Regions from separate parts of the Listeria sp. PSOL-1 genome, predicted to be linked through region 1. Evidence: predicted binding sites of a transcription regulator. Region 1 holds the regulator's gene; the other holds the start of a gene.

The links. Region 1 encodes LexA, which represses DNA repair genes until DNA is damaged. Its sites were predicted from a motif close to CGAACATATGTTCG; they were not measured.
Region 2: addB (helicase-exonuclease AddAB subunit AddB) is a predicted target of LexA. The motif match lies at 12,101-12,114, and genes of this name have one in related genera.

What each region holds. Positions count from the first base shown of each region.
Region 1 covers NZ_LR760298.1:957,752-974,752, forward strand. The annotation lists gene tkt (transketolase) at 253-2,250, opposite strand; gene G6Q10_RS04670 (DUF896 domain-containing protein) at 2,352-2,579, opposite strand; gene mscL (large conductance mechanosensitive channel protein MscL) at 2,654-3,118, opposite strand; gene G6Q10_RS04680 (cell division suppressor protein YneA) at 3,180-3,509, opposite strand; gene lexA (transcriptional repressor LexA) at 3,667-4,281, shown strand; gene G6Q10_RS04690 (GNAT family N-acetyltransferase) at 4,355-4,882, shown strand; gene glnA (type I glutamate--ammonia ligase) at 4,965-6,299, opposite strand; gene G6Q10_RS04700 (MerR family transcriptional regulator) at 6,351-6,719, opposite strand; gene G6Q10_RS04705 (methionine gamma-lyase family protein) at 6,874-8,112, opposite strand; gene hflX (GTPase HflX) at 8,109-9,329, opposite strand; gene hfq (RNA chaperone Hfq) at 9,391-9,618, opposite strand; gene miaA (tRNA (adenosine(37)-N6)-dimethylallyltransferase MiaA) at 9,721-10,653, opposite strand; gene G6Q10_RS04725 (glycerol-3-phosphate dehydrogenase/oxidase) at 11,031-12,737, opposite strand; gene G6Q10_RS04730 (acyltransferase family protein) at 13,126-14,988, shown strand; gene G6Q10_RS04735 (S-ribosylhomocysteine lyase) at 15,041-15,502, opposite strand; gene parC (DNA topoisomerase IV subunit A) at 15,504-17,001, opposite strand, start outside.
Region 2 covers NZ_LR760298.1:1,382,719-1,399,719, reverse strand. The annotation lists gene pta (phosphate acetyltransferase) at 1-689, shown strand, start outside; gene pdxT (pyridoxal 5'-phosphate synthase glutaminase subunit PdxT) at 768-1,334, opposite strand; gene pdxS (pyridoxal 5'-phosphate synthase lyase subunit PdxS) at 1,338-2,225, opposite strand; gene G6Q10_RS06785 (aminotransferase-like domain-containing protein) at 2,347-3,774, shown strand; gene G6Q10_RS06780 (YxeA family protein) at 3,866-4,201, opposite strand; gene G6Q10_RS06775 (MATE family efflux transporter) at 4,393-5,727, shown strand; gene G6Q10_RS06770 (ribonucleoside-diphosphate reductase subunit alpha) at 6,125-8,416, shown strand; gene G6Q10_RS06765 (ribonucleotide-diphosphate reductase subunit beta) at 8,460-9,509, shown strand; gene G6Q10_RS06760 (flavodoxin) at 9,506-9,943, shown strand; gene G6Q10_RS06755 (thioredoxin family protein) at 9,940-10,266, shown strand; gene G6Q10_RS06750 (nucleotide pyrophosphohydrolase) at 10,357-10,650, shown strand; gene G6Q10_RS06745 (competence protein ComK) at 10,933-11,526, opposite strand; gene G6Q10_RS06740 (IDEAL domain-containing protein) at 11,735-11,971, shown strand; gene addB (helicase-exonuclease AddAB subunit AddB) at 12,128-15,592, shown strand; gene addA (helicase-exonuclease AddAB subunit AddA) at 15,582-17,001, shown strand, end outside.

The DNA.
Region 1 (17,001 bases):
ATAAACGTTAAATATATAAATGTAAGTTTTATATATTTAGTTATTGATTTATATTAAAAAGTTAATTAAATTTGTTAAATTCAATCTCTCGACCGTCTCATAACTTTTCAAAAACAATGCGTATATTTGGGTTTACGTATATTGAAGAAACTGTGCGGAAATACCATTTTATTATAAATTAAAAAAGACTGTAAACAAAGTTTTTTATTTACTTTGTCTACAGTCTGACACATTATAATATGTGTTTTTACACTATAGTAGTGATTTTACAATAGAAACCACATTTTCTACTGTAAATCCGTAATTTTCAATAATTGTGTCACCAGGAGCAGACGCACCAAATTTATCAATGCCAATAATTTTTCCGTCTGTACCAACATAACGTTCCCATCCGAAGCTTGCAGCCATTTCGATAGCCACCCGTTTTTTAACTGCGCTTGGAAGCACACTTTCTTTGTATTCATCACTTTGTTTAGCAAAAAGGTCAAATGACGGCATACTAACAACAGAAGCAGAAATGCCACTTTCTTTTAATTTAGATTGTGCTTTTACTGCTAAGTTGACTTCTGATCCACTAGCTAAAAGAAGAAGATCAGGTGTCTCTTTATCTGCAGGAGAAAGAACATAAGCGCCTTTACTTACACCTTCATCTGCAAGTTTAGCAGAATTTGGAAGTGTTGGTAGCCCTTGCCGTGTTAAAACTAAAGCATGAGGCAGGTCTGTTGATTGAATCGCTAACTTCCAAGCTGCAACCACTTCATTTCCATCAGCAGGGCGAATCACAGAAAGTCCAGGCATTGCCCTAAGAGAAGCTAATTGCTCTACCGGTTCATGTGTTGGTCCATCTTCTCCAACAGCAATACTGTCATGCGTAAGCACGTACGTAACTGGTAAATGCTGAATCGCAGCAAGACGAATGGAAGGTCTCATGTAATCAGAAAAGACGAAGAATGTACCACCATATACTTTTAGCCCGCCATGAAGAGCCATTCCGTTAAGAGCTGCTCCCATAGCAAATTCTCGAACGCCAAACCAGATATTACGTTCTTTTTTTGCATCTTTTGTAAACTGTTTATCTGATTTAATTGTCGTGTTATTAGAACCAGCAAGGTCAGCTGAGCCTCCAAACAATGTTGGAACTTGTTCAGCTAGGGCATTAATCACTTCACCACTGGAAGCTCGCGTAGCAAGGGAATCATCTGCACCATATACTGGTAGTTTTTTATCCCAATTCGCAGGAAGTTGATTCTTTATGCTCTCTTCAAGTTGCTTTCCTAATTTAGGGAATTTTTCTTTATATTTTGTGAACAGTTGGTTCCATTCTTGTTCTCGTTTTGCTCCACGATCGGCTACTCTTTCCTTAAAGCGATCATAAACCTTTTGTGGAACATAAAAAGGTTCTTTGTATTCCCAACCATAAACTTCTTTTGCTACTTTCACACCTTCTTCGCCTAAAGGTGCTCCGTGAACTTTACTTGTACCAGCATTTGGTGAACCAAAACCAATGACCGTTTTAACCTCAATCATGGTCGGTTGTGTTGTATTTTGTTTGGCTTTTTCAATCGCAGCTAAAATTTCTGCTGTATCATTGCCATCTTTGACTAATAAATGTTCCCATCCATAGCTTTCAAAACGGCCTTTAACGTTTTCAGAAAATGATTTATTAAGATCTCCATCAAGAGAAATATCATTTGAATCATAGAGTAAAACTAGCTTACCTAGCTTTTCATGACCAGCTAAAGATGCAGCCTCAGATGCGACGCCTTCCATTAAGTCTCCATCACCACATAAAACATATGTATAGTGATCAACAATCGCAAAATCTTCTTGATTATAAAGCCCTTCTAAATGACGTTCAGCCATTGCCATACCAACAGCCATTGCAATTCCTTGGCCAAGAGGCCCTGTTGTTACGTCAACACCATCTGTATGTAAATATTCCGGATGCCCTGGTGTTAAACTATTCCACTGCCGAAAATTCTTAATGTCATCTAAACTCAGTTTAAACCCACTTAAATGTAATAAACTATAAAGCAACATTGAACCATGACCAGCTGATAATATAAACCGATCACGATTAAACCACTTAGAATGGGCAGGATTCGTGTTTAAAACACGTGACCAAAGTGCATAAGCCATTGGAGCAGCTCCCATAGGTAAACCAGGATGACCAGAATTTGCTTTTTGCACCGCGTCAATTGATAGAGTTCTGATCGTATTAATAGCTAATTGATCCATTTTATCGAACAAAAAAAACATCCTCTCTTTTAAAAATATTAGATATACTTATCTTAATCTTAAAATAGAAAAAATACTACTAAAAAGCTTGAAATATAAGTGTTTCTATTCATTTAATGTTTTTTATTTCGCATTTTTTTAATCTTATGAGGCGTAACATCCTGGCCATGCGGATCAACGATGGTTGTGTTTTGAAGTGTTGACTCCATGTGATTTCTGAAGGATGCTATATATTCTTTTCTAAGCTTTTCTTGCTCTATTTTTTCTTCCGCTGTTAATGTACCTGCTTTTTTCTTTCTTGATAGCTCATTGATTCTTTCTATTTTTGCTTTTTCCAACATAAAAAATCACCCTTATCCATATAATAAAATAAGAAAGCACCGATGGATACTTTCTTACCGAATACCAAGTTTGACTAGCTTTCAATCGTTACTTCTTCTGCTGGTAGATCTGATGTACAATTGGGACACTTTGTTGCCGCTTCGGGTATACCAGATTGACAGTATGGACAAGTTTTTGTCGCTGGTGCTTTTGGTTCAAGAGCCATGATATATTTTGTGACTAATTTGACCAATATAAATACTGCAAAAGCAATGATGACAAAGCTGATTAAATTATTCAAAAACATACCATAATTAATGGTCGGAGCCCCAGCTGATTGAGCGGCCTTTAAAGATGAGTAGCTCTTCCCATTAAGGCTGACAAATAAGTTGCTAAAATCCACATTCCCAATAAGTAGACCAAGTGGGGGCATAAGAATATCATTGACTAATGAATTAACAATCGAAGTAAAAGCCGAACCAATAACGATCCCTATAGCCATTCCAAGTGCATTTCCTTTTGCAATAAATGCTTTAAATTCACTAAATAATGATTTCATTTACTTCATCCCTTTCATGAATCATTTTAACGAATTTCAGAAAGAAAATAAAGTCAGAAGGTTACTTGTTTGCTAATTGAATGGTTGATTTATTTTGTTGTATATTACTTCTCACAGGAATAACGAGGTCTTCTCCTTCTCTAACTTGGCCATCAATAAGGTTATTTTCTTGTTCTACCCATTTAACAAAAGCTACTTTATCCATATTGGTTTGTTCTGCATAATTTTCAGCAATTTGCCATACAGACTCCCCATTTGCCACTGCTATTTTTGTATAATCCGTACCATTATTTGAAATATTTAACAGTAAAACAACTAATCCCATCGCTAAACAACCTACTGTAAAAATTATTGTTGCATAATATTTATTCCACATTGTTTTAAGCACCATTTTCATCCCTCCAAAAGAATATACGTTCGCTTTTTATTAGTATAGAACGTTTGTTCCTAAATGTCAATAAAAAAATCGAACCTTTGTTTGCATATGCAGAAAACATTTGCTATACTTGAAACAGGTTATACTGAATTAAAAATAACGGGGTGAAAGCATGAAATTATCCAAACGCCAACAAAATATTTATGATTTTATAAAATCCGAAGTTAAAACAAAAGGCTATCCGCCATCCGTCCGTGAAATTGGTGAAGCGGTAGGACTTGCATCGAGCTCAACCGTCCATGGTCATCTTGCTCGTCTAGAGGGAAAAGGCTTAATTCGCCGCAATCCGACCAAACCTCGTGCCATTGAAATTTTGGCTTTAGAAGAGGAAGCACCTACACCACCTGTTGTAAACATCCCAATCATCGGGAAAGTCACAGCTGGGATGCCAATTACAGCTGTTGAAAATATTGATGAATATTTTCCATTACCAGAATACATGGCAGCTGGTGAATCAGATATTTTTATGCTGGAAATTGCCGGTGAAAGCATGATTAATGCTGGAATCCTTGATGGTGATAAAGTCATTGTCCGCAAGCAATCAAATGCAAATAACGGCGATATTGTTGTTGCGATGACAGACGAAAACGAAGCCACCTGCAAACGTTTCTTTAAAGAAAAAGATCATTTTCGGCTACAGCCGGAAAATGATACAATGGAGCCCATTATTTTAAGTCAAGTCTCTATTTTAGGCAAAGTCATCGGTTTGTTCCGTGACGTTTATTAATGAAAACAAATAAGTGGGTAGCTTCTTTCGCTGAAGAAGCTACCCACTTATTTGTAGAAAGGTAAACTCAAAAATGATTTATTTTGAAACTAAGCGTCTTCTGGCAACAAGCTATACTGAAGCTGATTTACCGCATTTTTCAGCGATGAATAGCGATAAAGAGATCATGCGCTATTTCCCAAACACGTTAACTCATGCGGAAAGCCTTGCACAAATTTGTGCAATCCAAAAAGAAATCGATACAGTTGGTTATGGTCTTTTTGCTATCCGTATGAAAGAAAACGACCAATTCATTGGCTTTACTGGTTTACATCAGATAACCTTTCAAATGGACTTCACGCCTGCAACAGAAATTAGTTGGCGGCTTGCTCGCTCACATTGGAATCAAGGCTTAGCAACCGAAGCAGCACTCGCAGTTATTCAGTTTGCTAAAACAAAAACTGATTTAAAAGAACTTTATAGCTTGACTGCTAAACTAAACAAATCTTCCATACGTGTTATGGAAAAAGTTGGTTTAAGCTATGAAAAAACTTTTTTTCATCCGCAAGTTGATCCCATATCTTCTTTGCAAGAACACGTTTTATATCACATTCAGCTATAGAGTATCATGCATAAGCCCTTTGATTTACGAGTTATCATCAAAACTCGTAAACCAAAGGGCTTATCGTTATTTATAGCACAAATTAATAAATTTCTAAATACTGCTCTCGCTCCCATGGATGGACAGCTGTTCTAAACATATCACATTCAATCGTTTTTGCCTCAACAAAGTGTTCAAAAAGGTGATCGCCAAGCGCCTCACACACAATATCATCTTTTTCCAGTTCAGTAAGTGCGCAACTCAGATTCTCAGGTAGATCATAAATCCCATTTTCATGGCGTTCCTCTTCATTCATACCATAAATATTACGATCTACTGGTGTCGGTGGTGTTAGCTTATTTTTAATCCCATCGAGACCTGATTTAAGAAGAACAGCCATCGCGAGATATGGATTGGCCGTGGGATCAACGCTCCTTAACTCAAGGCGTGTACTTAATCCACGGGAACTAGGAACACGAATAAGCGGGCTACGATTTTTACCGCTCCAAGCTATGTAACAAGGTGCTTCATAACCAGGTACCAAGCGCTTATAAGAATTAATGGTTGGATTTGTAATCGCCGTATAACCCTTTGCATGTTTGATCATTCCAGCTAAAAATTGATAAGCTGTTGTACTAAGTTCAAGTTTGCCTTTTTTATCAAAAAAAGCATTTCCTTTTTCATCAAATAAAGACATATTAAAGTGCATACCAGAACCATTGACTCCAAATAAAGGTTTTGGCATAAACGTAGCATGCAAACCGTGTTTACGAGCGATCGTTTTTACTACGAGCTTAAATGTTTGGATATGGTCACAAGCGGTTACGGCATCTGCATATTTAAAATCAATTTCATGCTGACCTGGAGCTACCTCATGATGGGAAGCCTCAATTTCAAAGCCCATTTCCTCTAGCTCAAGCACGATATCACGACGACAATTTTCTCCTAAATCTGTTGGTGCTAAATCAAAGTAGCCACCTGAATCATTTAATTCAAGCGTTGGCTTACGATTTTCATCCAATTTAAAGAGGAAAAATTCTGGCTCAGGTCCTAAATTAAAATCAGTAAAACCAAGCTCTCGCATCTCTGCTAAAACCTGTTTCAAATTCATTCTTGGATCGCCAAGGAATGGTGTCATATCAGGATTGTAAATGTCACAAATCATACGTGCAACTTTTCCTTTTTCGGCAGTCCATGGGAAAACAACCCATGTGTTTAAATCAGGAAACAAGTACATATCTGATTCCTCAATACGCACAAAACCTTCAATGGATGAACCATCAAACATGATTTTGTTATCCAAGGCTTTTTTTAACTGACTAATTGGAATTTCAACATTTTTGATAACACCTAAAATGTCCGTAAATTGCAGTCGAATAAATTTAACATTTTGTTTTTCTGCAAAGTGAAAAATATCTTCTTTCGTATAATTTGCCATAATAAAACCCTCCTAAAATTAATTTTTATATTAACTTAAAAAAGTAAATATCTAAAGTTTAGGTAACTGTTGCTTTCCTGTCTGATCACGTCTGATGAAACGGCCAGCTTGCTGCATTTCTGCACGCAAGATTTTTCGAACATCTTCATCAGTTAACAAAGATTTTTGTTCTTTTTCTTTTAGCTGATACATTTTTTTAATCCCGGCAATATTCAGCCCATCATCTAGATAGTCTTTTATTTCAAGTAATGTGTCAATATCTTGCAAAGAATAGTGGCGATGATTTCCCTTGTTTCGAGTGGGATGAATTAAACCTTGGTCTTCGTAATAGCGTATTTGTCTAGCCGTCAAATCGGTTAGCTTCATTACGGGCCCTATTGGAAAAAGAGGCATATTCCGCCGAATTTCCTTCTCACTCATAGCATTTTTCCCCCATATGTTTTGATAATACTTGCATTTTAATATATGTAAGAAGTTTTGTCAAATTTATGTTACATTATCTAACATAAAACAATTTCACCATCTTTTTAGTAAAAAACAACTAAAAAAGATGGTGATAAAGACTCGCTCCATTTTAAGGTAAAAGTTTTTTTTCAATCAATCTGCAAACAGCTTGTGTAATGGCTATTTTAACATGTTCATACGTTAAACCACCTTGGACATACAGTTCGTAAGGTGGACGGATAGGGCCATCTGCTGTTAATTCTAAGCTAGCGCCCTGAATGAACGTCCCTGCTGCCATAATCACATCATCGGCGTACCCTGGCATGTAAGCACCTACTGGCAAAACATGGGCATTTACAGGAGATGCTGCTTGAATTTCTTGAGCAAAGGCGACCATTTTTTTCTCATCCTCAAAAGTAATACTTTGAATTAAATCTGTGCGCTGATCACTCCATGCCGGCGTGCTTACGATCCCAAATTCTGAAAGTAAAGCTGCTGTAAAACGTGCTCCTTTAACAGCTTGAGCCGTTACATGTGGCGCCAAAAAGAAACCTTGATACATCTCAAGTAGACTATAAAGTGAGGCCCCGGCTTCCATACCAATTCCAGGCGTTATTAAACGGTAACCACAAAGCTTGATCAACTCATGGGTTCCTGCAATATATCCTCCAATTTTAGCCAAGCCACCACCTGGATTTTTAATAAGTGAACCAGCCATAATATCTGCACCCACATCAGTTGGCTCTTTTTCCTCTACAAATTCACCGTAACAATTATCTACAAATACAATCACATGAGGATTGATTTTTTTGACAAAACAAACCATTTCTTCAATCTGTTCAACTGTAAAAGATTTGCGGCTAGCGTACCCTTTTGAACGTTGGATTCCAATCATTTTTGTTTTTTGTGTCATTTTTTCACTTACACGTTCAAAATCAACTTCATTATTTTTTAAAGGAACAGATTGGTAACCAATATTAAATTCTTTAAGCGAGCCATGCCCATCTCCACGTATTCCAACAATCGCTTCAAGCGTATCATAAGGAGCGCCCGTGATATAAAGAAGCTCATCTCCTGGGCGCAAAACACCAAATAAAACCGTACTAATGGCGTGCGTTCCAGAAATTAATTGTGGCCTAACAAGCGCATGTTCTGTGTGAAAAACATCAGCATAGACACGCTCTAATGTATCACGGCCCTCATCATCATATCCATATCCTGTTGAAGGGTTAAAATGAAAATCACTTACTTTATTTTTATTAAAACTCTTAAGTACCTTTGCTTGGTTTTTTTCAGCGATGAGATCTGTTTCTTGATTTAGCTTAGCGATTTTTTGCTCAACGCGTGCTCGCTTTTCTGCTATGTTCATTCTAATTTGTCCTTTCCTGAGTAAAAGCCACGAAGGTGATAGCTTTCAGTTGTTTCATCAAACGATAACTCATCTATTAAAGTTTCCGCTTTATATTTTGCTAAAGTTTTGCCCTCTGTTGCCTTTATTTCTACATAATAAGGTTTCCAGACTTTACGAACTTGATTTTCCATCATTTGTTTTAAATATTTCGGCGCCGCCTCGCTAACAGCAGAAATTTCTTCAAAATAGGGTTGATCTGGTGTAAAACTCGCGGTTTTCTTATCTATTTTATTATAAATTGTCACACAAGGAATATGGCCCATTTCTAGTTCAGCTAAAATGGCATAGACCGTTTTTTCATGACTAACATAATCAGGATTAGAACTATCCACAATGTGAAGCAGGCAATCTGCTTCACGGCTTTCTTCAAGCGTCGATTTAAAAGCCTCAATCAAAGTGGTTGGTAAATCTTGAATGAAACCTACTGTATCCGTTAAAAGCACCTCTAAACCACCGTCTAGCTTCACCTTGCGTGTTGTTGGATCAAGTGTCGCAAACAACTGATTTTCTTGTAAAACTGCGGCTAATGATAGGCGGTTAAATATGGTTGACTTGCCAGCATTGGTATACCCAATTAAAGCAAAGCGAAATGGTTTCTGTTCTACTCTTCTTTTAAGTAAACGACTGCGATGATTTTCTAGTTCAATAAGTTGTTTTTTTATTTCATTCATATTACGTCTTAAAAAACGTCGATCAAGCTCTAGCTTACTTTCACCTGGACCTCTTGTACCAATACCGCCACCAAGCCTTGAAAGTGTAACGCCCTGGCCTGCTAAACGTGGAAGAAGATATTTAGCTTGGGCATAGCTAACTTGAAGTTTTCCCGCACGACTTTTAGCACGCATCGCAAAAATATCTAAAATAAGTTGCGTCCGATCGATGATTTTAACACCAAGCGTCTGATCTAGGTTTCGAATTTGCGTAGCACTTAATTCGCCATTAAAAATGACGGTATCTGCCTCTTCCATTTCAACAAGTGTCGCCAGTTCTTCTAGTTTACCTGATCCAATAAAACTGGCACGATTGACTCGTTCAATTTTTTGCGTTAATGTTTGGACGACCACTCCATGAGCGGTATCGACTAATCGTCTCAACTCAAGCATTGAATATTGAAATTGTGATTCTTCTGTTTTTGGTAAAATCACGCCAACTAAAATAACACGCTCTTTTTCCATCATAAAATCCCTTCATACACAAAAAAAGCAGGATCAATGCCTGCCCTTCTTGGATCGTTTCTTATTCTTGATTTAAAGCTACATTTTTTTGCGGCGAAAATGTTGAAATCGCATGTTTAAAAACAAGCTGCTGCTTTCCTTCGACATCAAGCAACACAGTAAAACTATCAAAGCTAACGACACGTCCACGCAATTGAAAACCATTTGTCAAAAAAACGGTTGTTGGATTTTTCTCTTTTCTAAGTTGGTTTAAATATTGATCTTGTAAAGCTTGCCCACCTTGTTTCATCTAACTTCTCTCCCATCTCTCTTTATCATCTTACTCCCAGTTAGAGTAGTGAAAAACTATATAAGCACTATGCTCTCTAACTCTTACCCCGATTTTGGATGACTAAAACCGTAAACGGTCATCCAGCTGTAAAAATTCTTTTATAACCTGCTTTGCTGTTTGTAAAGTTTCTGGTTGCTCTGCTTCAATCCAAGTTACATCCATTCGATTTCGGAACCAAGTTAATTGTCTTTTAGCAAAATGACGCGAATTTTTCTTCATTTGTTCAGTCGCTTCTTCAAGGGTTAACTTACCTTCAAAATAAAGAAACAATTCTTTATAACCGATGCCACGAGTTGCCGGTGCATTTAGAAGCTGCATATGAAATAGTTTTTCCGCTTCTGCTAATAGTCCTAGTTCTAACATCATGTCAACACGCTGATTAATCCGAGCGTACAACTTTTCACGTGGCAAATTTAAACCAATAAAACAAGGCGTAAATTGCTCTCCTAGCGTCAAGTGCGTTTGATAAGCGCTAAATGGTTGCTTTGTCTGCTGGATAACGCCAAGGGCTCGAATCACTCTGCGCTTATTGTTTGGATGGATCACTTTAGAACTTGCAGGGTCAAGCCGTTTAAGTTCAAGCCAAAGCTCTTCTTCTGAGCGCGCTTCCAGTTTTTTTCGATAAGCTGGATCCTCTTTTACACCGCCAAAAGCGTAATCATAAAAGACAGATTGAATATAAAGGCCTGTCCCACCAACAATCATTGGTAGATAACCGCGTTCTGCAATGTCATGAATAAGCTTTACTGCATCGCTTTTAAATTTTGCTGCTGTGTAGGCATCTTTAGGATCTAAAATATCAATTAAATGGTGAGGCACTTGTTGCATTTCTTCTGTAGTGATTTTAGCAGTACCAATATCAAGGCCACGGTATACTTGCATTGAATCCCCACTAATAACTTCAGCATGAAACGTTTTGGCAAGAAGCACACTTAAAGCAGTTTTCCCGACCGCTGTTGGGCCGAGAAGGACGACAACAGGAATTTTATTCAAAAAAAACCCTCCTTTTCGTCTACTACTAATTTATCATGAAAGTGACAGAATGAAAATAGAAATTTATTAAAAACAATTTGATCACACGTCTAAAAGCATTTCCCATCCTGCTAACATGGCAAAAACACTAGATCATGACTACGGAATGAAAAAAATAAAAAGAGCTTTTTTTGATATACGTAAAATAAATCGATGGCAAGTGGTCGCAATTCGCATGAAAGAAGTTTACCAAACTCCCGGCTCTCGCGTACAATCGTACGCTCTATTTCCGGCTTCTGGCAAACTTCTTTAATACAAACGCCTTCGCTTGATTGTCATGTTCAAAAATGTAAAAACTACGCTCTATATAGCTGAATCATGTGATATTCCATAATCTTTTAATTCGCTTCTTTTTCATTCTCAGAAAATGGCTTACGATCATGCCAATCGGCTGGTTCACGTGCATCATCAATTTGTGTTTGTAATTCTTGTTCTAGCTTTGCTTTCGTTTCTTCATCCCACTGGAATAGATTATTCATTTCTTCCAAAACAGCGTCCTTCCACTGTAGTAGATATGGCATGTCGAACAATAAATAGCCTGTTCGACGCAATAAGAAATCAACTGGATGAATGGTTGACTCATAATAAATCGAGTAGTGGAGCTCGGCGTACAAACGATTTGGTAATTGACTATTCCCTTTTTCCTTATGTTCTTGTGCATACGTAAAGAGTTGATCAATATTTGTGCCAAAACGTTTTGCTAGCTCGCGACCTTCTTCAATTGTCCAACCAAAACGATGATTTCCTTCCTTCGCTTTTTTATCAATAAATGAATCTAAATGTTTAGAACCTCCAATGTCTCCACCAGAAATCGGTAAATGTTTGGTTTGCACTGGTTTATATTTTTTACCGGTTTCCTTGCTTAAACTTTTCACAACTTTATCAAGTAATTTTTCAGCCATTCTACGGTATCCTGTTAATTTTCCTCCAGCCATTGTAATTAGATTACTCTCAGAAATCCATACTTCATCTTTTCGTGAAATTTCTGATGGGTCTTTTCCTTCTTCATAAATAAGGGGACGGACGCCAGCCCAGCTTGACTCAATATCTTTTTCTGTAATTTTAATATCTGGAAACATATAATTAATGGCTTTAATAACATAATTGTGATCGGATTCAAGTGCTTTTGGATTAATTGGATCTTCATCATAGAAGGTATCTGTCGTCCCAACATAAACTTTTTTACCACGCGGGATTGCAAAAACCATGCGACCATCTTCTGTGTCAAAATAAACAGCTTGCTCCATGGGGAATCTTTTTTTATCAATGACTAAATGGACGCCTTTTGTAAGCCGTAAATGCTTATTTCCAGCTGTGTTATCTAGTTTCCGCACTTTATCTACCCAAGGTCCCGCTGCATTGACGACTCTTCTACCTTTAATATCATAAGCTTTACCCGTAATGAGGTCTGTTACAGTAACGCCGCTTACTTTTTTACTATCATATAAGAAGTTTTCTGCCCTTGTATAATTAATCGCTTGGGCACCAAGTTCAACGGCTTTTTTCATGACTTCAATGGTGAGCCTAGCATCATCTGTTTTGTACTCAACATAGTAACCTGAACCTTTTAACCCGGCTTTTTTAATGAAAGGATTTTTAGCAAGCGTTTGTTTTGGATTTAAAATTTGACGTCGTTCACTTTTTTTAACACCTGCTAAATGATCGTATAAATTGATACCAAAACTAGCTGTCCTTTTACCCATGCTACCGCCTTTATGAAATGGCAACATCATCCTTTCAGGTGTTGTAACATGTGGTCCATTTTCATAAACGATCGCACGCTCTCTCCCTAATTCTGCTACTTCTTTTATTTCAAATTGCTGTAAATAGCGAAGTCCGCCATGAACTAGCTTTGTTGAACGACTAGAAGTTCCGCTTGCGAAATCATTCATTTCAACTAAAGCCACAGATAGCCCTCTTGAAATGGCATCAAGTGCAACACCTGCTCCTGTAATTCCACCTCCAACAACAACCATGTCGTATGTATTGTCTTCTAGTTTTTTAGCAATTGTTTCTCGATCAAATGCTGAAAATAATTGTACCATGTTAAATTTGCCCCCTCCAAATTGGACTATTGTCATCCTCTTCTTTGCTACTTTTCCACTAAATTAAGGCGGTTAAACACTTTCGCCATTTTGTAGGATATAAAACAAAAAAGAGACTACAAATGAAGCGATACCTGTTCGCTTTTGTAGTCTCTCCGAATCTTAGACAATCATCCTTTATTAACTTAACCTTATTATAGCGCTTTCTAGTAAAAAAAAGAAAGCCATTTGCTCAGAGAATCTTCTTCAAATATGACGATAGTCTCAAATTGTTTTTCTAGCTAAAAAAGCTGGCTCTCTCGCGTTACAACACAGGTGTTATATGGTATTATGATTGAGAGAGAAATTTAATCTTTTATAAACAAACATAGATTTAGGAGATGTTATTTTGAAACGAACAGCTCGTTATAATAGAAAATATGTACCGAGTATCGATGGACTCCGTGCATTAGCTGTACTTGCCGTTATCTTTTACCATTTAAATTTTTCCTGGGCAAAAGGTGGATTTATTGGTGTTGATATCTTTTTTGTACTCTCAGGTTATTTAATCACAAATCTTTTACTCACAGAGTGGGATAATAAAAATAAATTGGATTTAAAGCGATTTTGGCTACACCGCTTTAGGCGATTAATTCCAGCTGTCTACGTCATGATTGTTGTTGTTGTCATTTTTGCGGTCATCTTTAATCGGAGTTTGCTTACAACATTACGCGGCGATGCTATTGCTTCATTTTTTTATATGAGCAATTGGTGGTTTATTTTTCATAATGTTTCCTACTTTGACTCATTTGGGATCCCATCAGCACTAAAGAATTTATGGTCACTTGCAATTGAAGAACAGTTTTATCTTATTTGGCCGCTTTTTTTATATGGTTTCATGCGCTGGATCAGAAGGCCAAAGTTACTTTTACGCGTAATTGTTGGCATTGCGTTATTTTCAGCACTGCTGATGGCCATTCTTTACCAGCCTGGTACAGATCCTAGTCGCGTTTATTACGGTACAGATACAAGAATGTTTGATCTACTTACTGGTTGCGCCCTCGCTTTTGTTTGGCCATTTACACGTCTAAGTCCACATATCCCTTTAAAAAGTAAAGTTGTTTTGAATAGCGCTGGAACGCTCAGTATCGTCTTGTTTATTCTTTTTGTTATCAACTTAAATGAATATCAGACCATGTTATATCGAGGTGGTTTGCTTGTTGTTGCGCTACTAGGTGCTATCATGATTGCTACGATCGTTCATCCTTCTTGTTATTTGGGCCGTGTTTTTAGTTTACGTCCACTGCGCTGGATTGGGACACGCTCTTATGGTATTTACTTATGGCATTATCCAATTATCACACTGACTACCCCAGTTACCTCCATTGGCCAACCAACTATTTTACGCGCGCTCATCCAAGTAGCCGCTACATTTATCATCGCAGAGCTCTCTTATCGTTTTATTGAAATGCCAATTCGAAAAAAAGGATTCATTGCCTATATTAAAGGGTTTACACATAGAAAGTTCCCAGTGATTAACGAAAAACCGATTGGTAAATGGGCTGCTATTGTTTCGCTCGTTTTAGTTTTTGGCATTTTTTCAGTAGGGATAAGTGGCATTCTTTCTGTTAAAACAAATGCCGAGCGTACAGTAACTGAAGTTAAAACAAAAAGCGAACCAAAGAAAAAACAAAAGCAAAATGAAGAAGCAAAAAAACCAGAGCCCAAAAAAGCCGAAGAGAAAAAGCCACCAGAAAAAAAAGAACCAGAAGAACCGGAACAACCAAAACCGGTTACTGGTAAAATTAACTACACGCAAACATTTGCTATTGGTGATTCCATCATGATTGATATCGAGCCATTTTTAAAAGAAGCCATTCCTAATATAACCATCGATGGAAAAGTTGGTCGACAGCTTGCCGATGCGATTAATGTTGCAACTGGCTATAAAAAATTTAATACAAAAGGTAGTGCTGTCATCATCGAACTAGGTACAAATGGCCCATTTTCAGAAAAACAATTGACAACACTTCTCGACCAATTTGACCAAGCTGATATCTACCTCGTCAATACAAGAGTTCCACGGGGCTGGGAATCTGAAGTCAACGCTTCAATTAGAAACCAAGCATCAAGAAACAATGTAACGCTTGTTGACTGGTATTCACTAGCAAGCAAACACTCTAGTTATTTTTCTCGCGATGGCGTTCACTTAACCAAAACGGGATCACAAGCATATGTTAATTTATTATCAGGTGCCATGAAGCAAAAATGAATAGTGGGCCGGTTCTTTGACGAAAGAACTGACCCACTATTTTTAGATTTTACTAAAAGACATCTTTCCATTCCGCTTTTTTTGCTAAAAATTCGCGAGCAAGTTCTTGTGCACCCTCCAAGCTATGGCTTGCAGCAAAACCGCACTGAACTTCATTACAAGCAGGGACTTCAGTTGCTTCCAAAATATCTGTTAGGGTTGCTTCAAGAATCGCTAGAACATCTTCATAGTCCTCATGATTAATAAGTGAGAGATAAAATCCTGTTTGACACCCCATCGGACTGATATCAACAATTTTTTCCGAGTGATTCCTAGAAAGCTCGGCCATTAAGTGCTCAAGTGAATGGAGTGCTGGCATATCCATATACTCTTGATTTGGCTGTTTGAAACGGACATCATATTTATAAATTTCATCACCATGGACCCCTGCTTTTTTTCCAGCTAAGCGAACATATGGGGCGTTTACTTTTGTATGATCAAGGTTGAAACTTTCTACATTCATCTTCTCAGACATTTTATTTTCCCTCCTTATTTTCTTCAACGTCTACATCATCGGTAATTTCTGGAATAACGAGCCACATATCAATTGGACTGCCTTCGAGCGCTTCATCCAGTATAAACGAGCCGTTAGAATAGCGATCGGTTGTTCTTATACTTGCTATATCTAAACCAATTCGTTGTTCCTTATTTGTTTCAACAACAAGCTCATCATTGACACCTGCAAGTATGATTTTGACAAATCGATGAGGATCGTTTTTCAGTTCCCGTAGCATTAACAGGCCTCGCTTTGCTCTTGAAATAGGCTCAAATTCTCTTGTTTTCATTTGTTTTAATGAACCGCGTTGTGTCACTACTACTAAATGGCGCATTTCATTTTCAGCAAGCAAAACACCACCAACAACTTGATCCCGATCTTTTAAATTAATAGCTTTAACACCCGCAGTTCTTGCCCCTGAATCAGGGACTTCACTTACATGATAACGAAGCCCATACCCCATTTTTGTTGCTAAAAAGACGTCTTCTCTGCCATTCATTTGGAATACGTTTAAAAGCGCATCATCATCTTTTAACTTGATCGCCATCATCGCTTTAGAATAACGTTGTGGCTTATAATTTATGCTTTTTGAAGCTTTAATCATGCCATTTTTGGTTATAAATAAAAAGTATTCTGTTTCGCTAAAATCGGCAAGACTTTGGACTGCGATAATTTCTTCATCACTTGTCATTTCACTTACTAAATGGCTAATATGCTCCCCTAAGTTCTTCCAGCGAATGTCTGGAAGTTCATGAACAGGACGGTATATATAGTTGCCTTTATTTGTGAATAATAAAAGAGCGTTCATCGTATTTGTTTTTTGAATAAAGAGCGCACGATCGCTTTCTTTCATTGCTAGTTCTTCGCCTTTTGAAGCTGTATAAGATCTAATACTTGTGCGTTTAATGTAACCTTCCTTCGTCACAGAAACGATCACATCTTCACTTGCTACTAAAACTTCTGTATCAATTTTAATTTCAGCTATCTCGGCTTGAATTTCTGTACGACGTTCACTTTTATACGTTTTCTTAATATCATTTAGCTCTGTTTTGATCACAAGCAGCAGTTCATTTTTATCGCTTAAAATTTTTTCAAGAAAAGCGATACGTGTTGTTAATACCTCCGCTTCTTTACGAAGTTCAGTAATATCTGTATTGGTCAAACGGTAAAGCTGTAAAGAAACAATCGCTTCTGCTTGTTTTTCACTAAAATCAAAGCTTTGTTGCAAATTTAATTTTGCATCACGTTTATCCTTTGAAGAACGGATCAGCTTAATGACCTCATCAAGAATCGACAAAGCCTTCATTAGACCATCTAAAATATGTTGCCTTGCTTTGGCTTTTTTAATATCAAACTCCGAGCGCTTCGTGATCATTTCAACTTGATGATTAATATAGGCATCGATCATTTCAAGTAGTCCAAGTAGCTTAGGCCGCTTTTTGTAAATAGCTACCATGTTGAAGTTATAGCTTACTTGT
Region 2 (17,001 bases), 420 kb from region 1:
ATGCGCGTAAGATGCTAGTAGACCCTAACTATTTTGGAACAATGCTCGTGTTCACTGGCAAAGCAGACGGACTAGTAAGTGGCGCCGTCCATTCGACAGGTGACACAGTTCGCCCGGCTCTTCAAATTATTAAAACGAAACCAGGTGTTAGTAAAGTTGCCGGTGCAATGATTATGGCACGTGCGGAAGAACGTTATTTGTTTAGCGATGTTGCAATCAATATCGCACCAACAGCAGATGACTTAGCTGAAAATGCTACTGTAAGTGCTGAAACAGCTAAGATTTTTGGAATTGATCCTCGTGTTGCAATGTTGAGTTTTTCAACAAAAGGCTCAGCAAAATCCGATGAAACAGAAAAAGTAGTAGAAGCAACAAAATTGGCTAAAGAAAAAGCACCAGATTTAATCCTTGATGGTGAATTTCAATTTGATGCAGCTTTCGTTCCTTCTGTTGCTGCACAAAAAGCACCGGGCTCAGTGATTAAAGGAGATGCAAATGTCTTTATTTTCCCAAGTCTTGAAGCGGGTAATATTGGGTATAAAATTGCACAGCGCTTAGGAAACTTTGAAGCTGTTGGTCCGATTTTACAAGGTCTTAATGCACCTGTTAATGATTTATCACGCGGTTGTAATGCAGATGATGTGTATCATCTAGTCCTAATTACGGCTGCCCAAGCAATTAGTAAGTAAATAATAAAAATAAATCGGCGACAAGCGTTTGGATTTATAGGTTTTGATAAGTAAATCTAAGCGCTTGTCGCTTGATTTTTAACAACAATTTTCAATAAAGTATTCTAGTAAGCGTGTATCATTTGTTAGCTCTGGGTGGAAGGCTGTAACAAGGACATTGTTTTCATGCGCAACAACCACTTTTTCATTAATAGCTGCAAGCACTTTAACATTTTTACCAAGTTGTGTCAGAAACGGGGCACGAATAAAAATCGCTTGAAATGGTTTATCACCTAATACTGGGATGGTTAAGTTAGTTTCGAAGCTTTCTTTTTGTCGGCCAAAGCCATTACGAATAACCATGCCATCTAAGAGGTTTAAATTCTCTTCATCAGATAAAGTTGTTTTTGCTGCTAAAACCATTCCAGCGCATGTACCGAAAATACCTTTTTTTTCTTTGGCGAAATCTTTTATAGGTTGAATAAAATGATAGCGTTTCATTAAATGGCGCATGGTGGTACTTTCCCCGCCTGGAAGAATTAAGCCGTCAAGCGTTTTTAAGTCTTCAGGATGTTTAATGGGGAGTGCATGATGTCCCATTTTCTTTATGATAGAGATATGTTCATGTATAGCGCCTTGTAATGCTAGAACACCAATTGTTTTCATTTTTTACCAACCTCGATCCTGCATACGTTCTTCCGGTGTTAAACGAGAGATTTCAATGCCTTTCATTGCTGTTCCTAGCTCTTTTGACAATTTACCAATCAGCTCATAGTCTGTAAAGTAGGTTGTTGCTTGGACAATAGCTTTTGCAAACTTAGCAGGGTTTTCTGATTTGAAAATTCCTGAGCCAACAAAAACGCCATCTGCACCGAGTTCCATCATTAAAGCAGCGTCAGCAGGAGTAGCCACACCACCAGCAGCGAAATTAACAACAGGTAGCTTTTGAAGGATTTTCATTTCTTTTAGTAATTCATAAGGGGCACCAAGTTCTTTTGCCATTGTCATAAGTTCAGCATCATCTTTGTTAACGAGTTCGCGAATTTGACTATTTACTTTGCGCATATGTCTTACAGCTTCAACGATATTACCCGTTCCAGGCTCACCTTTTGTCCGAAGCATGGCCGCACCTTCTCCAATGCGGCGGAGCGCTTCTCCTAAATCGCGACAACCACAAACAAATGGGACAGTAAATTCACTTTTTAATAAATGAAATTCGTCGTCAGCTGGCGTTAATACTTCACTTTCATCAATATAATCAACACCCATTGCTTCAAGAACACGAGCTTCAGTAATATGCCCAATTCGTGCCTTTGCCATGACAGGGATTGAAACCGCATTCATTACTTCTTCAATGATGCGTGGATCTGCCATTCTTGCGACACCGCCAGCAGCTCGAATATCTGAAGGAACGCGTTCAAGAGCCATAACAGCTACAGCGCCTGCTTCCTCAGCAATTTTTGCTTGTTCAGCATTTACGACATCCATGATGACCCCATTTTTTTGCATTTGCGCCATGCCGCGTTTTACTTTTTCAGTTCCAGTTATTTTTTCCATGTGTTTTCCTCCATTTCTAATTTGTGTATCTTTGTTACTTATGATAAGCTATGACTTAATTTGAAAAAACAACCAATTGGATGTTTTTTAACCCATCCAATTTTAGGGAGAGGATTGCTTAATGTGGAATTTTCAAAAACAAGAAAAAAAGCCTTTATACCAACAAATTGTTTGCCACATCGAAAAGTTAATTGAAACGGGGAAACTGTTGCCAGGCGAGAGATTACCCTCCGAAAGAAAACTTGCTGAAAGACTTGGTGTCAATCGGTCCACGATTATTCACGTGTTTGATGAATTGGAAACTGCTGGAATGATTATCCGAAAAAAGGGCAGTGGAACTTATGTAAATGAAGATAAATGGGGAATTCTTACAACTGGAAAAACCAATTGGCGGCATTATGTGAGCCAAGGAGCTTTTCATACCAATTTGCCCTATATTCGTTCGATGCGTGAACTAGGTAAGCAATTTCCAAAAGAAGTGATCGACCTTGCAACAGGGGAATTGCCAGTTGAATTATTACCGCCTATTCAAGTACCAAACTTATCTTGGCAATCCTTTTTAAAAAAAGAAGGTGCAGAAGATCCATTTGGCTATCTACCGCTAAGAAAAACAATCAAAACGCACATGCAGCAAAAACTTGGGATTTCAACAGATCATGAAGAAATTTTGATTACATCTGGTGCGCAACAAGCCTTATTTTTAATCACGCAATGTCTGCTTTCACCTGGAGATGCGATTGCAATCGAAGCACCTTCTTATTTTTATTCACTTTCGCTTTTTCAATCAGCAGGCTTACGAATTTACGCCTTACCCGTTAACGACTTTGGCGTAGACTTGAATGTATTGGAAGAGCTTTACTCAAAGCATCGCGTTAAAATGGTATTTCTTAATCCAACTTTTCAAAATCCAACTGGAATGGTTATGACTAAAGAGCAGCGACAGTGTTTGATTGCTTGTTGTGCTAGACTTAAAATCCCAATTGTAGAAGATGATCCATTTGGACAATTTACGTATGATGTTCATTCATTACCAAGACCACTTAAACAATTAGATGCTGAAAATGTTCTCTATATTGGTTCGCTATCTAAAGTCATGGGAAGTACAACACGGATTGGTTGGTTGGCGGGACCACGTGCTGTTGTTGAACGATTAGCAGCTGCTAGGCAGGAAATGGATTTTGGCTTGAGCATTTTTCCGCAAGTATTAGCAGATGACGTCTTAAATTCGACAAGCTATTTTGAACACATTAAGAAATTGCAGACGCTTTTAGCTGAAAGAAAAGAATGGCTTGTGTCTGCTTTGAATGCTTATCTACCAAATGGAATCAGCTACAATGCACCGCTTGGAGGATTAAGTTTATGGGTAAAATTAACTGATTTTGATACGTTGACTCACTTTAATTTATTTTTGGAAAAAAAATTACTTGTCATGCCAGGTTTTTTATTTGGCGTAAAGACGTCTACTTTACGGCTCACTTTTGCTCGATTAAATGAGACATTGGCTGAGGAAGCGGTAAGACGTTTGGCGATGATTCTTGGAAGAAAATAAATGGGTGGGGGTGGAGAGCTCTTAGTGAGTTCTCCACCCATTTCGGGGATAAGGCGCAAGCTCGCCATATGAGGAGATTGAAAGTTAGCGTTTATTGCTTTTTAGCATAGTATTTTGGCATTGACATCACTTTTTGATAACTGGCAAGCAATTTATTGGCACCGACAACAATTTTAACAGGCCTATTTTCTGGTAGTTTGGTGTCGGAGTAGAAGGTGATTTTGCTTGTTCGACCATTCGCTTTACGAGCAGTAGTAATATATTGATAGCCTTTAAAATGACTTTTTTTCACTTGAGAGCCCGCGGTATTAATTTTGACATAATAAAAATTAGCGCTAGCAGAGTTAGGTGTAATATATTCAAAAATGGCACAAATAGAGATTAAAATGGCTGTTAGGAAAATGATAAGACACTTTTTATTTTTCATAATAAATTTTCCTCTCATTTTTTGATATCCTTAGTTTACAACTTACTTCATATTTAATCCCTCGCTTAAAATGACAAAGTAAATCGATAAACTTACATTTTCGTCACAAAGCCAATTTACAGCTTGCTAAAAAGACTTGGATATGTTTAAATAAGGAGGCTAATTAACGTTAGGTATAAGAGGGTGGGAAAGTGGAAAAGATAAATCAAATAATGGAACAAAAACCTGTTGGCAGAGTATTTTTGCATTATTTAATTCCTTCGCTAATTGGGATGCTTTTGATGTCTGTCAATATTGTTATGGACGGCATCTTTGTAGGACATCGGCTTGGCGGGGTGGCTCTTGCTGGAATTAATATTGTCGTTCCGGTCTTCTCTTTATTTACGGCAATTTCGCTTTGGATTGGAATTGGTGGAGCTACACAATATTCATTTGCACTTGGTGAAAAAGATTTTGAAAAAGCAAAAGCTATTTTTACGCGTTCAGTAGTGCTTGTTATCTCTATTACAATAATGTTAGCGGCGGTTGCTTTTATTTTTAGATTTCCTTTAGCGTATTTGTTAGGTGCAAACAGTGAGACGATTCATTATGTCATGGAGTATATGAATATTTTACTGCTGTTTGGTTTTATCCTGACACTTGAAAATATTTTAAGTATTTTTGTACGAAATGATGGCAATCCTAACTTAGCGATGATAGCTTTGATTGTCACAGCTGTTGTTAATATCATTCTTAACTATATTTTCTTATTTATTTTGGATTTTGGTGTTTCGGGTTCGGTGGGTGCAACCATGGCTGCAATGGTTATAGGTGTATTCATTCTTGCCACGCATTTTTTTAAACAGAGTAGTCATTTAAAGTTTGTTCGGTTTAGCTTAACGCTTGCGTCGATCAAGCACACTTTTGCCATAGGCTTGCCGAGCTTCTTATCTGAACTAGGCCTATCTGTCTTTACAATGGGATATAATATTGCGATTGCAGCAGCTGCAGGAACAGCTGGAGTAGCTGCATTTTCAGTTTTAAATTATGCCCATAGTGTCATTTTGATGACATTTTTAGGGATGTCTTCTGCCATTCAGCCACTTATTAGTTATTACCGTGGAGCTGAACTTGCTATACGTGAAAAAAAGACTATCCGCTTGGCTACAAGTGTAGCAGTTGGAACAGGAGTGGCGTTTTTTATCATTGGCCTTTTATTTGCTAAACAGATTATTGATTTATTTGGAAATTTCTCTACTGAAATCGAAAATCTGGCCATTATGGGTGTTCGCGTGTTCTTTACTAGTTATCTATTTATGGGTTTTAATTTTGTCATGATGAAGTACTTTCAAACAACCAATCGTATTGGTATGGCTATATGGATTACGATCGCACGAGAATTGATTTTCATGGTTATTTTCTTGGTTGTTTTACCACCATTTTTAGGCGCATTTGGTGTGTTTTCAGCAATCCCCTTGTCTGAATTAATTGTTGCAATAACTGTTTTTATTTATACATATAAAAAGCACTTATTTCATAATGATTGACATTTGACTTGTGAAATTAAAAAATTTGTTTTAGCGTGACAATTTAATCTTACTAAATCTAGTCTATTAAAGTGTTTAAGCCACAACCTATAGTGGCTTAATTTTTTTGGATGTGCGCTCACTCACAAAGAAATAACCATCAAAAATTTTTTTAGTAGCGCTCAAATGTTCTGCCAACAGGTTTTAACCATATTTACCAAAAAATAGCAAAGTACTATATCTTGCATTCACAAATGAAAAGTTATACCATATATAGTATCGAAAGCGAAATAATACTTCATAGTTTTTTAACTTTTTCAGAAAGTGATTATTCTGGTTGAAGTTAATTTTTTTGTCCTAATGGAATGTTTTTATGCTCCATAAAGAAGCGTTTAAGCCGCTTGTAAAATGGAAAGAAATGGGGAGTGTGTCAATGACTACTTATATTGTAAAAGACGGAGGGAATCGCAAACTACCTTTTGATAGAGAGCGCTTAAGCCGTTATTTAGACAAAATTCATGAAGAGTTTCCAAAGCTTGATATAGAAGATTACAAACGTAAAATCTTTAATTTTATTGAGAAAAAAGAAGATTATCCAGCAGATGAGCTTGTTGACTATTTAATTCGTGAAGCTGAGGCTAAAACGGATATTCACTTGCCAGATTGGGAACACTTTGCAGCGCGTCTTTATCTAAACAAACTCTATAAAAAAGCTAGTAAAAATCGCTTTTATAATGATGACGATAAATATGGTTCATATGTTGGTCTTCAAGAAAGTTTAGGAGAACGTGGAATTTATTCAGGTAGTATTTTAAAAAATTACTCCAAAGAAGAGTTAATTCAAGCAGGAGATATGGTTGACCCAGAAAAGGATAAACTATTTACATACAACGGACTTTATCTTTTGGCGACGCGTTATTTAGCTACTGATCAAGCGCGAAATGTTTATGAGTTGCCACAAGAACGCTGGTTAACGATTGCGCTTTACTTGATGCAAGACGAGCCAAAAGAGCAAAGAATGAAGCTTGTTGAAGAAGCTTACTGGGCTCTTAGCAATTTATACATGACAGTGGCAACACCTACCCTTGCTAATGCTGGGAAAACAGGTGGCCAACTTTCTAGCTGCTTCATTGATACGATTGATGACAGCTTACAAGGGATTTATGACAGCAATACAGATGTTGCTCGCGTATCTAAACATGGTGGTGGTGTTGGTGCATATATTGGCTATGTTCGTTCGACAGGTGCATCAATTCGCGGGGTTAAAGGTGCGAGTGGCGGGGTTATACCATGGATCAAGCAATTAAATAATACGGCTGTAAGTGTGGACCAACTTGGACAACGAAAAGGAGCGATTGCTGTTTACCTTGACGTTTTCCATAAAGACATTGAAATGTTCTTAGATTTACGCTTAAATAATGGTGATCAACGCTTGCGTGCCCATGATGTCTTTACGGCAGTTTGTATCCCTGATTTATTTATGGAAACTGTTGAGCGCCGAGGAGATTGGTATTTATTTGATCCTCACGAAGTAAAGGCGAAAAAAGGCTGGTATTTGCAAGACTTTTACGATGAACAAAAAGGCGAAGGTTCTTTCCGTGAGAAATATGAAGAATTAGTTGCCGACGAAAATATTAGTAAAAAAATTGTTAAAGCGATTGATATTATGAAGCGCATTATGATCAGTCAATTAGAGACTGGCAATCCATTTATGTTTTATCGTGATGAAGTTAACCGCATGAATCCTAATAAGCATGAAGGTATGATTTATTCAAGTAACTTGTGTACTGAAATTATGCAGAATATGAGCCCAACCAAAATGATTCAAGAAATTATTTCTGGCGATCAAATTGTTATTACTAAACAAGCAGGAGATTTTGTTGTTTGTAATTTATCTTCTATTAATTTGGGACGCGCTGTAGTAACAGATGAAGAAAATACATTAGAACGCTTAATTGATATTGAAGTGCGCATGCTTGATAATGTCATTGATTTAAATGTGCTTCCAGTCCCTCAAGCGAGCATTACAAATAAAAAATATCGTTCCATCGGTCTTGGCACATTTGGCTGGCATCATTTATTAGCTCTAAAAAATATCGAATGGGACTCCGAGGAAGCTGAACAATTTGCTGATGAGCTTTATGAAAAGATCAATTATTTTACCATTAAAGCAAGTGCTAAATTAGCTAAAGAAAAAGGCGCTTATAAAATATTTAAAGGTAGTGATTGGAGCACTGGTGAATACTTTTCTTATCGTAATTATACAACCGAAGCATGGCAAGAGCTTGCAGAAGATGTAGCCCAAAATGGTATTCGTAATGCTTATCTTGTAGCAGTCGCGCCAAATATGAGTACAGCACAGATCGCAGGTTCAACTGCATCAATTGATCCAGTTTATAGCGCCTTTTATTATGAAGAGAAAAAGGATTATCGACGTCCGGTTATTGCGCCAGGCCTGAACTTAAATACCTATCAATTTTATGAAAAAGGTGCGTATAAAGTAGATCAGTTCTCAAGCGTACGACAAAATGCACGTCGTCAACGTCACGTAGATCAGTCTCTTAGTTTTAATTTTTATGTTCCAAGTGGTATCAAGGCAAGCAAGCTATTAGAACTCCATTTAACAGCTTGGCGCAAAGGGCTTAAAACGACTTATTATGTCCGTTCGAATGATATTTCAGTTGAAGAATGCGAATGGTGCTCTAGTTGATTAAATAAGGTATTACCAGTACAAAGGAGGTTTAGTGCTTATTATGCCAGAACAAAATGAGCAGTTAACACGTATTAAAATTTTAGAACCGATGTCCCCAAATCGCTCCACTGCAATTATAAATGGAGTTACAAGTGGTATTTTAAATTGGAACGATATCCCTTATCCTTCCTTTTACCGAGCGTATAAGGAATTATCGACTAACTACTGGATTCCAGATGAAGTTGATATGAAAGGTGATGCCAAGCAGTATCCTGAACTTTCGGAAGAAGAAAAATATGCTTTTGATGCGATTATTGGTTTGCTTGCAACGCTTGATTCTCCACAAACGCGTTTCATGTATAATGTGGCGGAATATATCACTGATCCAGCTGTTCATGCCAATATTGCGATTATTGGTCAACAAGAGGTCATCCATAATGAAAGCTATTCTTATGTTCTTGCTTCAATTACAAATTTACAAGAACAAAAACGAATTTTTGAATTAGCGCGGACGCATCCGACGATTATTAAACGTAACGAACCTATTATGGACGCTTATGATAACTTTATGAATGATAAGACACCAATTAATCTTGTCAAAGCACTCATTCAATCTTCCATTTTAGAAGGAATCAATTTTTATAGTGGCTTTGCTTATTTTTATAATTTAGTGCGCCAAAATAAAATGAACGGTACAGGTAAAATTATTAGTTTTATAAATCGTGATGAGCTTGCACATTCTAAATTTATTTCAGAAGTTATTCGCGCTATTCTTGGGGAAAACCCAGAGCTGCAAACAGATGAGCTTATTGAATATACACATAATGCTTTTCGTCTAGCGGTTCAACTTGAATCTGAATGGTCTGCTGAAGTTTTGCAAGGTATTGAAGGAATCGATGTAGAAGAAATGGTTGATTACGTTAAATATCGTGCCAATAAAATGCTTGGGATGCTTGGAATTGAAGAACTTTATCCCGGATATAGTGATAATACAATGACCTGGATTAAAGCTTACGCGGATAATTTTACAGAAACGAAAACCGATTTTTTTGAAATGCGTAATTCTAGTTATAAAAAAACAAACGTCGATAATGGTTTTGACGACCTATGAAAATCCTCCTTGCTTATGATTCATTAAGTGGGAATACAAAAGCTGTTGCAGAAGAAATTGAAAGGCTACTCCAAGAACAAGATCATGAAGTTACAACTTTTCGCGTTTCTCCATCAGCAAATTATCCATTAGATAAAGCATATGATTTATACATGTTAGGAGCATGGACTGTCGATTATGGCAGAACACCCACTGACATGAAAGATTTTATCGCTGAACTTGAAATGAAACCAAAGCATGTTGCTCTTTTTGGAACGGGCGAGACCCAGTGGGGGATTGAGAATTTTTGCGGCGCTGTTGACCGAATGAGCCAATATTTTAAGAGTGATTATCCTACATTAAAAATTGAACAAATGCCACATCGTAAAGAAGATTACGAAGCAATTTATCAGTTTGTTCAACAAGTATTAGAAAAAAGAGGTGGAGTCAAATGACAAGTATTGAAATTAAATCATTAGACGAATTTAAGCAACATATGGATTCTGACGAGTTAGTGTACGTAGATTATTGGAAAGATAACTGCCCAAATTGTAAAATGCTAGATTTATCATTCCAAGAATTTAGCAACTCTACTCAAGCTAGCCATGTAAAAGTGCTTAAGGTGAAATTAGAAGAATTAGGCGAAGACTTCTTTTTTGCTCGCGATGTACGTCAAACGCCTACTTTAATTCTTTATAAAGGTGGAGAAGAAATGTCACGTTTAAATGGCTTTATTCCACCAAATAAAATTGAAGAAGCTTTAGTAAACAATATTTGATCGCTTTGTAATCGTTAGCCAGAATAATTCCCTTATTAAAGGTGTTATTCTGGTTATTTGCTTAGTTGAACAGAAAAGGAGCTGAAAAAAGTGCGAGCACTACAAGATGAGATCACAGAATTTTTAAAGGAACGAAATTGGCTTGACCAATATCAACATCCGAAAGAGCTAGCTCTATCTTTGACGTTAGAAGCATCTGAACTACTAGAATGTTTTCAGTGGCGCACCAGTGAAGAAGCTATCACAAAAGAGCGAGAACATATTTTGGAAGAAACAGCAGATGTACTTATCTATGCTTTGCAAATTATCGAAAGCCTTGGTGAGGATGCAGAGAAAGTTGTGCAAAGAAAGCTAGCTAAGAATAAAGCTAGAAATTGGAAGTAGCTTGAATACGACTCTAATAAAAGTATGAAAAGTTTTGTGCCAAAAGAATTGGAGTAAGAGATTCAATTTTAATAAAAATGATAATCACCGGCTGCCCGTTTTTATTTTAGTCAATTTAGCTGAACCTTTAGATATAGCAACAGATTTTTCACAAAACAATATAACTATGCTTCGCGGGAAATACTTTTCCGTTAATTGAAAATCTTAAACTAAAAAGTGGTTCTGTACAAAGAGTTACAATGGTTAAAGATCAGGAGAGTTACACTATTATCCACAAAAAACTTATTCCTGTTCCCCTTCTTCTCTCTTATTAACATTAAAGTGATAAGGTTTCCTCGGCTCTGCTGTCATAGAGGTTGGCGGGAAAAACATGTTAATATATGGAAAATCCATTTCTATTTTACGCATTTTTTGTGAAAACTTCATATGAAGCATTGAAGTTCGCGCCATTTGATTATTAAAAGACATGAGTGACATATCAAGAACCGCTGTATCAAAATTAGCAAATTGTATATAAGTTTGATTAATGTTAATTGCGCGATATTCTTTAATGTGCTGCGGGAAAATCCAATGACAATTTGGGTTAATTGGTGATGTTGTTGGAAAAGCATAGGTAAAAGTCATTGGGTCAATAATAATCGGTGGTTTGTGTGTGACGCCAATTAGGTGTTTTGTGCCATCTTTACGTCCTTCGTAACTGCTACCAAAGAAATTGCAACTGGTTTTAATTAGCTCAAACGGGGTAAAATTAGAAGTATAGCAAGTATTTATTTCTAAAATCTCAGAATAGAGCTTGTCCCCATTTGGAGCTGGTGAGATCATCATGGTGTGTGGGTTCACTTCGTAAATTGATTTTTTTGAAGAGCCTTTTTTCATTTTAAGTCAACTCCCATCAAGTTTTATTTGCGGCTAAAATAATTTGAAAGGGCAGCTAACAGCGATGATTAGTGGTATGTAACTTTTTAGCTATTATAGCATAAGTCTTACTAATCGTCATTAAAATTTGAAAAAGTTTAATTTTCACCCTTTTTATGAGATTTTAGCTTGTTATCATGAATTTTTTCAGGTAAAGGAGTGAGTAGTCGTGGAAATGGGTGATTTTTCTAACTCATTAATGAATCAAGTTGGCTTGTTAAAAGGGGAAAAAGAGCTGATTAATGCTTTTGTTGAATGCTACATGACAATGCTCCTAGAAAAAAGAAAAATCGAAATGCTAAAAATAGAGATCGACCATGCTCTTGAACATAGGAATAAACAGAAATTTGTACAACTTACAAATCATTTGTTTGAAGTTGAAAAGGAAATGCTGGATTTTGAATGAGTTTTATGAAAAACTAAGGTAGTGGAATATGCCTTAGTTTTTTTATGTTGAAAAAACGTTTTTTGAGTAAAAAAAGCATTAAAAAAAAGAATGGACGAAATTGACAAAGTAAGTTAAAATGAAAAAAAGCAAACAAACGTTCGGAGTTGAGGGTTGATGTTACAATTAATTACTGGTGAAGCAGGCAGTGGAAAAACAACTAATATGATTCAAGATATTAAGCAAAAAACAGAGACCGATTCTAAAACTCAAATCATCATCATCGTACCAGAACAAATGACATTCCAGATGGAAACCTATTTCCTAGATAAAGCTTCTTTTAAAGGAATGATGAATGTCCAAGTATATAGTTTTAGTCGCTTAGCTTTTCGTGTATTGCAAGAAACAGGGGGCCTTTCTAACACATTTTTAACTAATACCGGAATGGAAATGCTAGTTAAGCAGGTGCTTTTTGAGGAACAAGATTGGCTTAAGCTATTTACAAAATCTGCTAACAAAAAAGGTTTTTGTAAGGAATTGCTCACTTTATTTAAAGAAATGAAACAATATGAAGTCACAGATGATGCACTAGCGAGTACTACAGGAGATAAAGGCATCCGTGAGAAAGTAAGAGATGTCGCTTATATCTATCAAAAGTATCAAGAAAAACTATTTGGGAAATACCTTGAACAAGAAGACTATTTAAGATTATTTAGTGAACAAATTCAAGAGAGTGAATATATACAAAATGCGTATATTTATATTGACGGTTTTGATTATTTTTCAACACAAGAATTAACAGTCATCGGACAATTACTTAGCGCTGCTAAAGAAGTCATACTATCGCTTACACTTCGCAGCCATCAAGCGTCAAGTGAATATGACATGTTTCAATTAAATTTAGAAACGATGCAATCCATACGTGAATTAGCGCTAAAAGCAAATATTCCTGAGAAACAAGCCATCCACTTAAGCGAAAGCAAGAAAGAACAAGCACAAGGGATTAAACAATTAGTGCAAACTTGGGGAAGTAATTATTTTTCTGTTAACCAAGAAACGGCAGGACTTCATCTACATCAAGCTAATAACCGACGCTCAGAGCTTGAAGGGATCGCTCGAGAAATACGGAGATTGGTTATGTCTGAGCAATATCAATATCGTGATATTGCGCTTTTAATAAGGAACAATGAAGATTATGATACATTAATCGAACCTATTATGGAAGCTGAAGAAATTCCTTATTTTTTTGATAAAAAACGTTCAATGGCCAAACATCCACTTATCGAATTTATTCGTTCTAGTTTAGATGCAATAAGGTGGAATTGGCAATATGATTATATTTTTCAGGCGGTAAGAACTGAGTTTTTTAATCCAATCCATGAAGATAATGTATCTTTTCGCAGCAAAGTAGATTTATTTGAAAATTATCTACTAGAAAATGGAATTTACAATAAAAGTCGATGGTTTCAAAGTGAAAAATGGTACTACCGTAAAATTCGTGGTTTAGTTACAAAGATAGGAGTTCAAACGGATGAAGAGCTAGCAGTTGAGGCTACTTTAGCTAAAGTTAGAAAAAGTATAGAAGAGCCATTATTATTTTTAGAAAAAGGAATGAGTTCTAAAAAAACGGGACGAGAACTGGCTACTTTATTATATGATTATCTAATATTAGTTGACGCCCCCAATCATCTGGAACAACGACGCGAAAAAGCAGAAGAAGAGGGGTTACTTGAATTAGCTAAAGAACATGAGCAAGCTTGGAATTCTGTCATAACATTGTTGGATGAACTTGTTGATCTCCAAGGGGATTCGGAGATGATGAGTGAGGAGTTTTGTGATCTTGTTCAAACCGGACTGGAAGCAATGGAATTTTCTCTTCTTCCACCGGCGATTGACCAACTTGTTATTTCAGATATTGCCAATGCTCGTTTACTAGATATGAAAGTTATTTTTGTTGCTGGGTTAAATGATGGTGTTTTACCAAGAAAAGTTCAGGAAGAAGGCATTTTTTCTAATCGAGATAGAGAAGTGCTTGAGGCACAGGGGATCCAGTTAAAGCCTAGCAATAAGAAGCTTTTTATGTATGAAGAGTTTATTGCTTATCGTATTTTTAGTTTGCCTCAAAATGAACTGTATTTAAGTTACCCAGCTGCTGACGAAGAAGGAAGAGTACTCGCTGAATCAACGTATTTACGCAAATTAAAATCTCAATTCCCCAATTTAAAAGAGGAAATCTATTTAACTGATCCTGCTCTTTTAAGTGAAAGCGAACAGAAAGAATATATTTCATCAAAAAAAGCAACACTTACACTTTTAACCAAGCAATTACAAAGGTATAAAAATGGTTATGCTATCCATGATATTTGGTGGGATATATATAATTATTTTATAGAACAAGATAATCTAGCCGTAAAAAAAGTATTAGCAGGATTAAACTATCAAAATAAAGTTATCTCACTTACTGAAAAAACAGCTACTGCGCTGTTTGGCGAAAAGATTCATGCTAGCGTTTCTAGAATGGAAAAGTTTTTTAGTTGTCAGTTTCAGCATTTTGCTCAATATGGACTGAAGCTTGAGGAGAGGGCGACTTACCAATTACAGCCAGTGGATATTGGTGAAGTTTTTCATGGGGCAATGGAATGGATTTCAGTAAAGTTAGAAGAAATGTCCATCGATTGGGGAGATCTTGATGCTTCTGATTGCGAAACACTTGCTACACAGGCAATGAATTATTTAGCTCCTAAATTACAACATGAAATTTTATTAAGTTCGAATAGAATGGCATATATTAAATATAAGTTGTTAAATATTATTACTCGAACGACGAAGGTGCTAAATGAACAAGCCAAAATCAGTGGATTTAAGCCAATTGGATTAGAAATTAATTTTGGTTTGGGTGGAAAGATTCCGCCAATGAAAATCCCTCTCAAGCAAAATCATGAATTATTATTACAAGGTAGAATTGACCGAATTGATCAAGCGGAAAGCGAAGGAAGAGCCTTTTTACGAATTATCGATTATAAGTCAAGTGCTCATGATTTATCGCTTCCAGCAGTTTATTATGGAATTTCTTTACAAATGTTAACATATCTAGATGTGGTGACTACAAATGCAGAAAAACTCGTTGGTAAAACTGCTGAACCAGCTGGTGTTCTCTATTTCCATATGCATAACCAGCGTATAAACGCTAGCCTTCCTTTAACAGATCAAGAATTGCAAAATGAACTTCAAAAAAGTTATCGTATGAAAGGCCTTATACTATCTGATCCAGTATCAGTTAATTTAATGGATGAAACATTAGAAAATGGGAAAAGCTCGCTTGTTGTACCAGCGGAATTAAAGAAAGATGGATTATTGAGTTCTCGTTCAAAAACAGCGACTAAAGAGCAGTTTGACCAATTACGACATTTTATTAGAGGGAAATATCAAGAAGCTGGCAACCAAATTTTAAACGGGAAAGTTTTTATTAATCCTTATAAATTACGTGACGCAACACCTTGCCATTTTTGTCCATTCCGTTCAGTTTGCCAATTTGATCCCGCGACAGGGAATGATCATTATCGTTACTTTAAAAATGAAAAACCATCTATCATATTAGAAAAAATGAAACATGAAGGAGATGATGGGAACCATGAAGCGTAATCCAATTCCAGAAATGCCAGTAGATGCTATTTGGACAAAGGAACAGTGGCGTGCTATTTTTGCTGAAGGACAAAATATTCTTGTAGCAGCAGCAGCAGGGTCGGGGAAAACAGCTGTTCTTGTTACAAGAATTATTGAGAAATTACGTAATGAAGCTGCTAATTTTAATGTAGATGAATTACTTATTGTCACTTTTACCAATGCTTCTGCTGCGGAAATGAAAAGTCGAATCGAGCACGCACTTGAATTAGAATTGGAAAAAACCCCTACTTCCGTTCATCTGCGAAAGCAAATTGCGCTTTTGAATAATGCATCCATTTCAACGCTGCATTCATTCTGTTTAGATCTCATTAAAAAATATTATTACCGAATCGAGATTGATCCTGATTTTCGGTTAATGGATTCTATTGAAACGGTTATGTTACGCGATGAAGTGCTGGATCAATTGCTTGAGAATGAATATGAAAAAACAAATAATGTTAACTTTTTTCATCTAGTTGATAGCATAACAAATGATCGAGGTGATCAGGCACTGTATGATTTAATTACTAATCTTTATGATTTTTCACGGGCAAACCCTAAACCAAATGAGTGGTTAAATCAAATCGTGCAAAGTTATAAAACGAATCAATTTAAGACGATTAAACAACTTACTTATTACCCGCTTATTGAAGAAGGCTTAACTGCCGGTCTAAACAAAGCCTTGAACCAATTAGAAATTGCTAAAAGAGCAGCAAATGAAACAAGGGGCCCTAGCCCGTATTTAGTTATCCTTGAAGATGATATTAATCAATTAGAACAACTTCATCGTGCATTCACGCTTTCATGGTCAGAAATGCAAGCCATCTGGTTAAATATATCATTCAAGCGCATACCAACACTTAAAAACAGAGAGGAATATGATGAAAATTTAATCAATCTAGCCAAAAAAGCGCGAGAAGAAGCTAAAAAAGAAGTGAATCAGTTAATTGATACCTTTTTTAAGCGAGAAGAGAAAAAATATTTAATGGATTTAGCTAATATGGAACAGGATGTAAGCATGTTGGTTCAATTGGTGGAGAAGTTTAGCAAGCAGTTTTCAAAGGCGAAACTGGAAAAAAGTGTTTTAGATTTTAGTGATTTAGAGCACTTGGCTTTACAAGTTTTAAGTGTTTATGATAATGGGGTTTATTGCCCTTCAGAAATTGCTGATCTTTTAAATGAGCAATATAAGGAAGTATTAATTGATGAATATCAAGATACAAATATGGTTCAAGAGACAATTCTTGCTTTAATTACAGATAAGAATGAGGCAACTGGTAATTGGTTTATGGTAGGAGATGTTAAGCAATCTATTTATCGTTTTCGTTTGGCTGAACCTAGCTTATTTATGTCAAAGTATAAACGTTATCAATTAGAGAGTGAAAAGA